One region of the Streptomyces sp. NPDC040718 genome, then DNA from elsewhere that is predicted to be linked to it. Evidence: riboswitches for the same ligand, from Rfam matches in the RefSeq annotation. Region 1 holds a riboswitch; the other holds the start of a gene.
The links. Region 1 has a riboswitch for ZMP and ZTP ahead of ACZ597_RS15950 (bifunctional 5,10-methylenetetrahydrofolate dehydrogenase/5,10-methenyltetrahydrofolate cyclohydrolase). Riboswitches for the same ligand answer to the same signal wherever they lie in the genome.
Positions count from the first base shown of each region.

Region 2: it holds a riboswitch for ZMP and ZTP, as region 1 does, so the genes downstream of both, ACZ597_RS04305 (serine hydroxymethyltransferase) here and ACZ597_RS15950 (bifunctional 5,10-methylenetetrahydrofolate dehydrogenase/5,10-methenyltetrahydrofolate cyclohydrolase) in region 1, are expected to answer to the same signal.

Region 1 is NZ_JBVIXO010000005.1:391,927-397,613, reverse strand. Features, by position in the region: gene ACZ597_RS15970 (amino acid permease) at 1-171, shown strand, start outside; gene ACZ597_RS15965 (SRPBCC family protein) at 213-653, shown strand; gene ACZ597_RS15960 (RNA polymerase sigma factor) at 737-2,323, opposite strand; gene ACZ597_RS15955 (methyltransferase domain-containing protein) at 2,538-3,299, opposite strand; ZMP/ZTP riboswitch at 3,357-3,459, shown strand; gene ACZ597_RS15950 (bifunctional 5,10-methylenetetrahydrofolate dehydrogenase/5,10-methenyltetrahydrofolate cyclohydrolase) at 3,520-4,365, shown strand; gene ACZ597_RS15945 (NADH:flavin oxidoreductase/NADH oxidase family protein) at 4,426-5,673, shown strand; gene ACZ597_RS15940 (MAB_1171c family putative transporter) at 5,670-5,687, opposite strand, start outside.
Region 2 is NZ_JBVIXO010000001.1:925,571-931,257, reverse strand. Features, by position in the region: gene ACZ597_RS04320 (glutathionylspermidine synthase family protein) at 1-1,125, shown strand, start outside; gene ACZ597_RS04315 (hypothetical protein) at 1,150-1,692, opposite strand; gene rocD (ornithine--oxo-acid transaminase) at 1,839-3,044, opposite strand; ZMP/ZTP riboswitch at 3,162-3,252, shown strand; gene ACZ597_RS04305 (serine hydroxymethyltransferase) at 3,288-4,556, shown strand; gene trpS (tryptophan--tRNA ligase) at 4,649-5,662, shown strand.

The sequences.
Region 1 (5,687 bases):
GTCCGCGACGCCGTCCTCGCCGGCACGGCCTTCGCGTTCTCGATGTGGCTGGTCGCCGGGTCCGGCTACGCGGCCGTCTACCAGGGCGTGCTGTTCCTCTTCGCGGGCGTCCTCGTCTACGCGCTGATGGCCGCCCGCAAGCGCCGCGCGGCCGGTACGGCCGCGGAGTAATTTGGAAGAAAGACTGGCCAGGGGGGCTCCGAGGGGTCGCCATGTCCGCGATCAGCCATACCATCGACATCGACCGCAGGCCCGAGGACGTCTTCGCCTACGTGACGGACCCCACGCACCTGCCCGAGTGGCAGGACAGCGCCGTGGCCGCCGTCCCGATGGGCGACCTGCCCGTGCACGTCGGTTCCAGGGTCGCCATCACCCGGCAGTTCGGCAAGCGGAGGATCCCCACCACCGTGGAGTTCACCGAGCTCGACCCGCCGAGGAGCTGGCACGTCCACGGGGTCGACGGGCCGGTCCGGCCGGACGTGCAGGGCAGGATCGAGCCCCTCGACAACGGGACGCGCTCACGCGTGACGCTGTCGGTCGACTTCGAGGGCCGCGGGCTGGGCCGGGGGCTGGTCCCCCTGGTGGTGAAGCCCAGGCTCCGCAAGGAGATGCCGCGCAGCGAGGAGAAGCTCAAGCACCTGCTGGAGCACTGACCGCCGCCGCGCCGGCGGCGGGAAAACGCGGAGGCCCGCGCCTGACGGCGCGGGCCTCCGGTGTTTCCGATACCGGGACCGGATCAGTCCAGGTAGTCGCGCAGGACCTGCGAACGCGACGGGTGGCGCAGCTTCGACATGGTCTTGGACTCGATCTGGCGGATGCGCTCACGGGTGACCCCGTACACGCGGCCGATCTCGTCCAGCGTCTTCGGCTGGCCGTCGTTGAGGCCGTAGCGCATGGACACCACGCCCGCCTCACGCTCGGAGAGCGTGCCCAGGATCGACTGCAGCTGCTCCTGGAGGAAGGTGAAGGACACGGCGTCGGCCGGGACGACCGCCTCGGAGTCCTCGATGAGGTCACCGAACTCGCTGTCGCCCTCCTCACCCAGCGGGGTGTGCAGGGAGATCGGCTCGCGGCCGTACTTCTGGACCTCGATGACCTTCTCGGGGGTCATGTCGAGTTCCTTGCCCAGCTCCTCCGGGGTGGGCTCGCGTCCCAGGTCCTGGAGCATCTGGCGCTGCACACGGGCGAGCTTGTTGATGATCTCGACCATGTGCACCGGGATGCGGATGGTGCGCGACTGGTCGGCCATGGCACGCGTGATCGCCTGCCGGATCCACCAGGTCGCGTACGTGGAGAACTTGAAGCCCTTGGTGTAGTCGAACTTCTCCACCGCGCGGATCAGACCGACGTTGCCCTCCTGGATCAGGTCCAGGAAGAGCATGCCGCGGCCCGTGTAGCGCTTGGCCAGCGAGACCACGAGGCGGAGGTTGGCCTCCAGCAGGTGGTTCTTGGCCCGGCGGCCGTCCTCGACGAGGATCTCCAGCTCGCGCTTGAACGCGGGCTTGTGGTCCTCCTCCTCTTCGAGCTTGTACTCGGAGAACAGGCCCGCCTCGATGCGCTTGGCGAGCTCGACCTCCTGCTCGGCGTTGAGGAGCGGCACCTTGCCGATCAGCTTCAGGTAGTCCTTGACGGGGTCGGCGGTCGCGCCGGCCACCATGACCGTCTGCGCCGGGGCGTCGTCCTCGTCCTCGTCGGACAGGACGAAGCCCTGGCCGGCGGCCTTGGGCGCCTCCTCCTCGGTGTCCTCGGCGAGGTCCTCGACGGCCCAGTCCTCACCCTCGACGGCCGGGTTCTCGGCGTCGTCGGCGTCCTTGGCACCGGCCTTCTTCGAGGCGGCGGTCTTCTTGGTGGCCGTGGCCTTCTTGGCGGCGGCCTTCTTGACCACGCGCTTCTTCGGCTCGGCGGCGGCCTCGGCCGACACCTCCTCCGACGCGGCGGCCGACGGAGCGGATATCGCCGCGGCGGCGGCCGGGGCGGGAGCGGTGGCGGAGGCCTTGCGCGCGCCGATGGGGCGCGGCGGGGCCACCGCCTTCTTCGTCACGGTGCGGGCCGGGGCGGCAGCTGCCTTGCGGGGCTTCTTGGCAGCAGCCTTCGTGGCGGGGGCGGCGCTGACGTGGAGGGCGACACCCTCCTCGTCCAGGACCTGGTTCAGGCTGCGCAGGACCCGCTTCCACTGGTCCACCGGGATGCGGCCGGCCTCGAAGGCCTGGCGGACATCGTCACCGTTGATGTGACCCTGCTCGCGGCCGCGCTCGACGAGCGCGACCAGGGCCTCGGATTCGGCGATCTCCGGAGGGAACGTACGGGACGGGCTGAGCGACACAAGGAGCCTCTCGTTGCGAACAGATAAGGAGTGGGCGGGACATCATCGCGCGGACTCGGGAAACAGACCGAAGCGGGTCTGTATTCCGGGGCCGCGCGAGGACACCTGTCGGTTCATCGCCTGCCCGAGTCGATTCGTTACGCGCTGAATTGAGTGACCTGCGCCACGCTGTGGCCGCGCAACCGATCCGGCGGGGATCCGTCCGCACTTCAGGTCACTCCTTCTTGCGGGCCTCGATGAGGAAACGGGCGGTGTGCGCGACGAACGGACCCTCCCTCCCGATCCGTTCGTGGAGCTCGCGCAGCCGGTCGCGGTACTGTCCGACCGTGAAGCCGGGAACCATCCAGATCACCTTCCTCAAGAAGTAGATCACGGCACCGATGTCGTGGAACTCCGTACGCAGCCGCTCGGAGCGCAGGTCGGTGATCTCCAGACCGGCCCGCGCGGCGTCGGCGACCGCGTCGTCGGGGTGGCGGGCGCGCCGGACCTCCTCCGGCTGCGGGCCGAGGAAGTACTCGACGAGCTCGAAGACGCTCGCCGGACCCACCTGCTGCGACAGGTAGGTGCCGCCCGGCACCAGCACGCGGGCGATCTCGTCCCACCAGATGGTGACCGGGTGGCGGCTGGCGACGAGCTCGAAGGCCGCGTCCCCGAACGGCAGCGGCGGCTCGTCGGAGTCCGCCACCACCACCGCGCCCAGCGGGTGCAGCAGCCGGGTCGCCCTGTCGATGTTCGGCGGCCAGGACTCGGTGGCGGCCGTCAGCGGGGGCAGCGGGCCCGCTCCGGCGAGCACCTCGCCCCCGCCGGTCTGGATGTCCAGGGCCGAGCGGACGGTCGCCAGGCGCTCCCCCAGCAGCCGCTGGTAGCCCCAGGAGGGCCGCTGCTCCGTGGCCCGGCCGTCGAGCCAGGAGAAGTCCCAGCCGTCGACGGAGACGGACTCCGCCTCGGCGACGAGATGGTCGAAAGTGCGCGTCATGTCTCGATCGTCCCAGCTCGGACCCCGGTCATCCACCGGATATGTCGACTACAGTGGGCCCCGGGCCGTGACTGGCGTTCGGGTGGATCACCACCGGGGAGCGGCCCGGCGTACACCTCCACGGTCCGTACGCCGTCTGCCGCGCGCCTGGGCGAACCGCGATCCGCAGCGACGTTCAGGAGACCCCGTGACGACTGCCCCCACCGCCACCGCCCAGCTCATGGACGGCACCGCCCTCGCCCGCCGCGTGTCGGAGCGGACCGCCGCCCTCGCGGCGAAGATCACCGAGCGCACCGGCACCGCGCCCTGCCTGGCCACCGTCCTCGTCGGCGAGGACCCCGCTTCCGTGACCTACGTCAAGATGAAGCAGAACCGGTGCGCCAAGGCCGGGATCACCTCCCGCCACGTGGAGCTGCCGGCCGGGACCACCACCGAGGAGCTCGTCGCCGCGATCACCGCCCTCTCCGAGGACCCGGAGATCAGCGGCATCCTGCTCCAGCACCCCGTCCCGCACCACATCGACGAGCGCGCCGCCTTCGAGGCCATCGCCCCCGGCAAGGACGTCGACGGCGTCACCATGCACTCCTTCGCCGCCATGGGCTTCGGCCTGCCCGGCTTCGTCTCCTGCACCCCCGGCGGCATCATGCGCCTGCTGGAGGAGTACGACGTGGACCTCACCGGCAAGCACGCCGTCGTCGTCGGCCGCAGCGCGATCCTGGGCAAGCCCGCCGGGATGCTGCTGCTGGAGAAGAACGCCACCGTCACCTACTGCCACTCCCGCACCCAGGACCTGCCCTCGATCGTGCGCCAGGCGGACGTCCTGGTCGCCGCGGTCGGCAAGGCCGAGTTCATCCGGGGCGAGGACATCAAGCCCGGCGCGGTCGTCCTGGACGCCGGCTACAACGAGGGCAACGTCGGCGACGTCCACTTCGAGTCGGCCGCCGCCCGCGCCTCCCTCATCACCCCGGTCCCCGGCGGCGTCGGCCCGATGACCATCGCGGTCCTGCTGGAGCAGACCGTCCAGGCCGCCGCGGCCCAGGCCGGGCTGGACCTCGCTGAGCTCTGAGGCGATCATCTTGTGGCGCGGCCCCGCGTGACGGCCGCGCCACAAGCTTGGGGGACTCGGATGGACCTGTTCGCACCGCTCGACCTGCCGGGGGGCACCACCCTTCCCAACCGTCTCGCCAAGGCCGCCATGGAAGAGAGCCTCGCCGCCCAGCCCGGCCAGCTCCCCGACGGGCGCATGGAGCGGCTGTACGCCCGCTGGGCGCGCGGCGGCGCCGGCCTGGTCATCACCGGCAACGTGATGGTCGACCGCCGGGCCCTGACCTCCCCGGCCACCGTCGTCCTCGACGAGGACTCCCCGCTGGAGCCCTTCCGCCGCTGGGCCGCGGCCGCGACCTCGGGCGACGCCCGGGTCTGGATGCAGATCAACCACCCCGGCCGGCAGGTCGGCTCCGACATGCCCGGCACCGCCTGGGCCCCCTCCGCCGTCCCCATCCGCCTCGGCCGGCACACCAAGCGCTTCGCCCGCCCCACCGCCATGACCGAGGCCGACATCGAGGCGACGATCGCCCGGTTCGCCCTCACCGCCCGGCGGGCCGAGGAAGCGGGCTTCCACGGCGTACAGGTCCACGCCGCGCACGGCTACCTCCTCAGCCAGTTCCTCTCCCCGCTCGTCAACCGGCGCACCGACCGCTGGGGCGGCAGCCTGGACAACCGCGTCCGGATGCTCACGCAGATCCTCGCCGCCGTCCGCGACCGGGTCTCGGACGGCTTCGCGATCGGGGTGAAGCTGAACGCCGCCGACTTCCAGCGCGGCGGCTTCGACAGCGAGGAGGCCGCCCAGGTCATCAAGGCCCTCGCCGGCCTCGGCGTGGACCTGGTCGAGCTGTCCGGCGGCACCGTGGAGAGCCCCGCCAGCATGGGCCACACCACCGACCAGCGGACCCTGGAGCGGGAGGCCTACTTCCTCTCCCTCGCGGAGCGCCTGCTGGAGACCGCGGCCGTGCCGCTGATGCTGACCGGCGGCATCACCCGCCGCGACACCGCCGAGAAGGCCCTGGCCCGCGGCGTCGCCGTCGTCGGCATGGCCTCCGCCCTGGCCCTGCGCCCCGACCTGCCCGCGCGCTGGCGCGCCGGCGAGGACGTACGGGTGGCCGTGCCCCGGCTCGCCTGGCGGGACCGGAGCCTGGCCGCCGCGGGCACGCTGGCCCTCGTGCGCTTCCAGCTGGACCGGCTGGCCCGGGGGCTGGAACCCCGCGCGCGCGTCTCACCGCGCTGGATCTTCACCGCGGACTCCCTCCGGCACCGGCGCAGGGTCCGCGCGTACGGGGCGTGGCTCTCCCGCGAGCCGGCCCCCGGCACCCCCTAGCCGGCCTCCTGGCC
Region 2 (5,687 bases), on a different contig from region 1:
CTCACCCGCTACCCCGACGACTCCCTGCGCCCCTACTGGGACGAGAGCGCCTACTACTCCTTCTCACTCCCCGAGGTCGAGGCGCTGGAGGAGGTGGTCGAGGAACTGCACGCCATGTGCCTGGCCGCCGCCGCGCACATCGTCGACAACGACCGCTTCGCGGACCTCGGCATCACGGACCCGAAGCTGGCCGCGCTGATCACCGAGTCCTGGCGCCGGCGCGCCGAACAGCCCTCCCTCTACGGCCGGTTCGACCTGCGCTACGACGGCACCGGCGAGCCCGCCAAGCTGCTGGAGTACAACGCGGACACGCCCACCTCCCTGGTGGAGGCCGCGAGCCCGCAGTGGTTCTGGATGGAGGAGCGCTTCCCCGGCGCCGACCAGTGGAACTCCCTCCACGAGCGGCTCGTCGAGGCCTGGCGCCGCCAGGCCGAGCTGCTGCCGCCGGGCCCGGTGCACTTCGCGCACTCCGAGACCGACGAGCTCGGCGAGGACCTGATGACGGTGGCCTACCTCCAGGAGACCGCCGAGCAGGCCGGGCTGGAGACGCACGCGCTGTCGGTCGAGACGATCGGCTGGGACAGCCTCTCGGGCCGGTTCGTGGACGAGAAGCTCCGCTTCATCCGCGGCTGCTTCAAGCTCTACCCGTGGGAGTGGCTGGTCACCGACGAGTTCGGCCCGCAGGTGCTGGGCACCTACGACCACGGCGGCGGCTCGGGCACCACCGCCTGGATCGAGCCGCTGTGGAAGATGCTGCTCGCCAACAAGGCGCTGCTGGCGATCCTGTGGGAGCTCTTCCCCGAGCATCCCAACCTGCTGCCCGCCTACCTCGACGGGCCGCGCGAGCTGGCCGACACCTGCGGGTACGCCGCCAAGCCGCTGCTGGGCCGGGAGGGCGCCGGGGTCACGCTGCACGAGGCGGGCGGGGAGGGCGAGCCCTTCGTCCCGGCCGAGGGGGAGACGTACGTCTTCCAGGCGCTGGCCCCCCTGCCCGACTTCGACGGCAACCGCGTGGTGCTCGGCGCGTGGGTCGTCGAGGAGGAGGCGGCGGGGCTGGGCATCCGGGAATCGGCGGGGCTCGTCACGGACGAGTACGCCCGCTTCCTGCCCCATGTCATCCTGTAGGGCCGTCAGGGCCGTCAGGATCCGTCAGTTGTCGCCGCAGTAGCTGTCGAAGGACGTCTCGGCCCCCGACTTCCAGCCGAGCCAGTAGGACTTGGAGTGGTCCTGGCTCGTGTCGGGCTGGGCCGGGACGTCGCAGTTCGACCGTGACGCCGCCTTCATGCCGGCCAGGTGCCCGTCCGCGTAGCCCTTCTGGAACTCCCTGGAGTCCCCGGCGGAGGGCGTGGACCCCGCGACCTTGCAGTTCACGAAGACGGGGGACTGGTCCTCGTTGACCGCGAGGACGGTGTACTCGACGTTCTTCTGGAACCGCTGGACCCGGAAGTTGCCGTCGGCGTCGATGTTCAGCGGTTCGGTGGACTCGCCGTCGTTGAGGGTGCGCGGGGGAGTGAACCCCTCGCCGGTGATGACGACGAACCGCCCTTGCGGGTCGGGCGTGACCGTGCAGCTGGCGGCGGGAACCGCCGCCGGGGCGGCGGCGGCCGGTGCGGCGAGGGCGGCGGCGCCGCCGAGGGCGACGGAGGACGCCAGGAGGCCGCAGAGCACGGGGTGTCGGTTGCGTCGGTGCATGGGGATGCTCCCATCGGAGGGTCGGGCCCGGGATCGGCGGGGCGCGCACCCGTACGGGGTCCTCCCATCGTCCGGCGGGCCGCTGCCGGTGTCCACCGCAGCGGCGGGCACGGCCGGCGGACCGGCCGCACCCGCCCATCCGGCCGCTACGCGGAGAGGACCGACCGCAGCTGGTCGAGCCCCCAGTCCAGGTCCTCCTTGGAGATCACCAGCGGCGGCGCGATCCGGATCGTCGACCCGTGGGTGTCCTTCACCAGGACGCCGAGCTCCATCAGCTTCTCGGAGACCTCGCGGCCCGTCCCGAGAGCCGGGTCGACGTCCACGCCCGCCCACAGCCCGCGGCCGCGCACGGCGGTCACCGAACCGCCGCCGACCAGCAGGTTGAGCTCCCGGTGCAGGTGGTCGCCGAGTTCGGCGGCGCGCTGCTGGTACTCGCCGGTGCGCAGCATCGCGATCACCTCCAGCGCGACGGCGCAGGCGAGCGGGTTCCCGCCGAAGGTGGATCCGTGCTCGCCGGGGCGGAACACACCGAGCACGTCCCGGTCGGCGACCACTGCCGACACGGGCACGACACCGCCGCCGAGCGCCTTGCCGAGGACGTACACGTCGGGCACGACGCCCTCGTGCTCGCACGCGAAGGTGCGGCCGGTGCGGCCCAGGCCCGACTGGATCTCGTCCGCCATGAACAGGACGTTCCGCCGGCGCGTCAGCTCCCGTACGCCCGACAGGTATCCGGCGGGCGGGACGAGCACCCCGGCCTCGCCCTGGACCGGCTCCAGCAGCACGGCCACGGTGTTGGCGGTGACGGCGGCGTCGAGGGCGGTCAGGTCCCCGTACGGGACGATCTCGAAGCCGGGCGTGTAGGGGCCGTAGTGGTCGCGGGCCTCGTGGTCGGTGGAGAAGGACACGATGGTCGTCGTACGGCCGTGGAAGTTGTTCGCGGCGACGACGATCTTGGCCTGGCCGTCGGGGACGCCCTTGACCTCGTACCCCCACTTGCGGGCCGTCTTGACCGCCGTCTCCACCGCCTCCGCGCCCGTGTTCATGGGCAGCACCATCTCCTTGCCGCACAGCGCGGCGAGTTCGGCGCAGAAGTCGGCGAAGCGGTCGTGGTGGAAGGCGCGGGAGGTGAGGGTGACCCGCTCCAGCTGGGCCCGGGCGGCGTCGATCAGCCTGCGGTTGCCGTGGCCGAAGTTGAGCGCCGAGTACCCGGCGAGCATGTCGAGGTACCGGCGGCCCTCCACGTCGGTCATCCACGCCCCGTCCGCCGACGCGACGACGATCGGCAGGGGGTGGTAGTTGTGCGCGCTGTGTTCGTCGGCGGAGCGGATGGCATCAGCAGTTCTCGACACGGGGTCTCCGATCGTCCGTCTGGCTGGTGGCGCGGGTGACGTGGGTGACGTCATTTGTATCGTCGCTCGGATCGTGGAACCGGAAACCTCCTCGGTGCCGCGCCCGCTATGGTGTTCGGTACGCACGGCGACTGGCGTACGGAGAACCGACTCCGGGGGAGTCGTGCGCGCACGACCGCACACAGGGCCGCTCGCCTGGGCCTCGCGGGGACGAGATTCGACATCGACCCCGGAGGAGCCGCGATGACCGCGCACCGCCAGCCCGCCCTCTACGCAACCGACCCCGAGCTCGCCTCGCTCGTGTCCGCCGAGGAGACCCTCCAGGCGGAGACCCTGCGGCTGATCCCCAGCGAGAACTACGTCTCCGCGGCCGTGCTGGAGGCCTCCGGCACCGTCCTGCAGAACAAGTACAGCGAGGGCTACCCGGGCCGCCGCTACTACGAGGGCCAGCAGAACATCGACCGCGTCGAGGCCCTCGCGATCGAGCGGGCCAAGGGCCTGTTCGGGGTGGACCACGCCAACGTCCAGCCGTACTCCGGCTCCCCGGCCAACCTGGCCGTCTACCTGGCCTTCGCGAAGCCCGGCGACACGGTGATGGGCATGGCCCTCCCGATGGGCGGGCACCTGACGCACGGCTGGGGCGTCTCGGCCACGGGCTCCTGGTTCCGCGGCGTCCAGTACGGCGTCCGGCCCGACACGGGGCTCGTCGACTACGACGCGGTGCGGGCGCTGGCCCTGGCCGAACGCCCGAAGATCATCTTCTGTGGCGGTACGGCCCTGCCCCGCACCATCGACTTCGCGGCCTTCGCCTCCATCGCCGAGGAGGCCGGCTCGATCCTGGTCGCGGACGTGGCCCACATCGCCGGCCTGATCGCCGGCGGGGCCCACCCCTCCCCGGCGGGCCACGTGGACGTGATCTCCACGACCACCCACAAGACCCTGCGCGGTCCGCGCGGCGCGATGCTGATGTGCCGCGAGGAGCACGCGAAGGCCATCGACAAGGCGGTCTTCCCGGGCCTCCAGGGCGGCCCGCACAACCAGACGACGGCGGGCATCGCGGTGGCCCTGCACGAGGCCGCGCAGCCGTCCTTCGTCTCGTACGCGCACGCGGTCGTGGCCAACGCGAAGGCGCTGGCCGCGGCGCTCCTGGAGCGGGGCTTCGACCTGGTCTCGGGCGGTACGGACAACCACCTGATCCTGATCGACCTCACCGGGAAGGACGTCCCGGGCAAGGTCGCGGCGAAGGCCCTGGACCGGGCGGGCATCGTGGTGAACTACAACACGGTGCCGTTCGACCCGCGCAAGCCGTTCGACCCGTCGGGCATCCGCATCGGCACGCCCTCGCTGACCTCCCGCGGCCTGGCGGCGGAGCACATGCCGGCGGTGGCGGACTGGATCTCCCGCGCGGTGGACGCCGCCGCCAAGGCCGACGAGCCGGCCCTCGCCGCGATCCGTTCCGAGGTCGCGGAGCTCATGGCCGCCTTCCCCGCCCCCGGGCTGCCCCTTTCCTGAGGCATGTGCCGGGCCCCTCCTCCACGCGGCGCGTGGAGGAGGGGCCCGGCCCGCCGGGCGGAGGGGCGCCGGGCAGGTGGAAGAATGGGGGCATGGCTTCTGACCGTCCTCGCGCGCTCTCCGGCATCCAGCCCACCTCCGGTTCGTTCCACCTCGGGAACTACCTCGGAGCGATCCGCCAGTACGTCGCCCTCCAGGAGACGCACGACGCCTTCTACATGGTCGTCGACCTCCACGCGATCACCATGCCGCAGGATCCGAAGGACCTCCGCGCGAACACCCGGCTGTCCGCCGCGCAGCTCCTCGCCGCCGGCCTGGACCCCGACCGGTGCACGCTCTTCATCCAGAGCCACGTCCCGGAGCACGCGCAGCTCGGCTGGGTCATGAACTGCATCACCGGCTTCGGCGAGGCCAGCCGGATGACCCAGTTCAAGGACAAGTCCGCCAAGGGCGGGGTCAACAGCGCCAGCGTCGGCCTGTTCACGTACCCGATCCTCCAGGTCGCCGACATCCTCCTCTACCAGGCGAACGCCGTCCCGGTCGGCGAGGACCAGCGCCAGCACATCGAGCTGACCCGCGACCTGGCCGAGCGCTTCAACCAGCGCTTCGGCCGGACCTTCACCCTCCCCGCCGCGCACATCGTCAAGGAGGTCGCGAAGATCTACGACCTCCAGGACCCGGCGATCAAGATGTCGAAGTCCGCGTCCTCCCCCAAGGGGCTGATCAACCTCCTCGACGAGCCCAAGGTCACCGAGAAGAAGATCAAGAGCGCGGTCACCGACACGGACACCGTGATCCGCTTCGACACCGAGAACAAGCCCGGCGTCAGCAACCTGCTCACGATCCTCTCCACCCTCACGGGCGAGTCGGTCCCCGCCCTGGAGGCCTCGTACGAGGGCAAGGGCTACGGAGCGCTCAAGACCGACCTCGCCGGCGCGATGGTCGATTTCGTCACACCCTTCAGGAAGCGCACGCAGGAGTTCCTGGACGACCCGGAGACCCTGGACTCCCTGCTGGCCAAGGGCGCGGAGAAGGCCCGGGCGGTCGCCGCCGAGACCCTGGCGCAGGCCTACGACCACCTCGGTTTCCTGCCGGCCAAGCACTGACGGACCTCAGGCCCCTGGCGGCCGA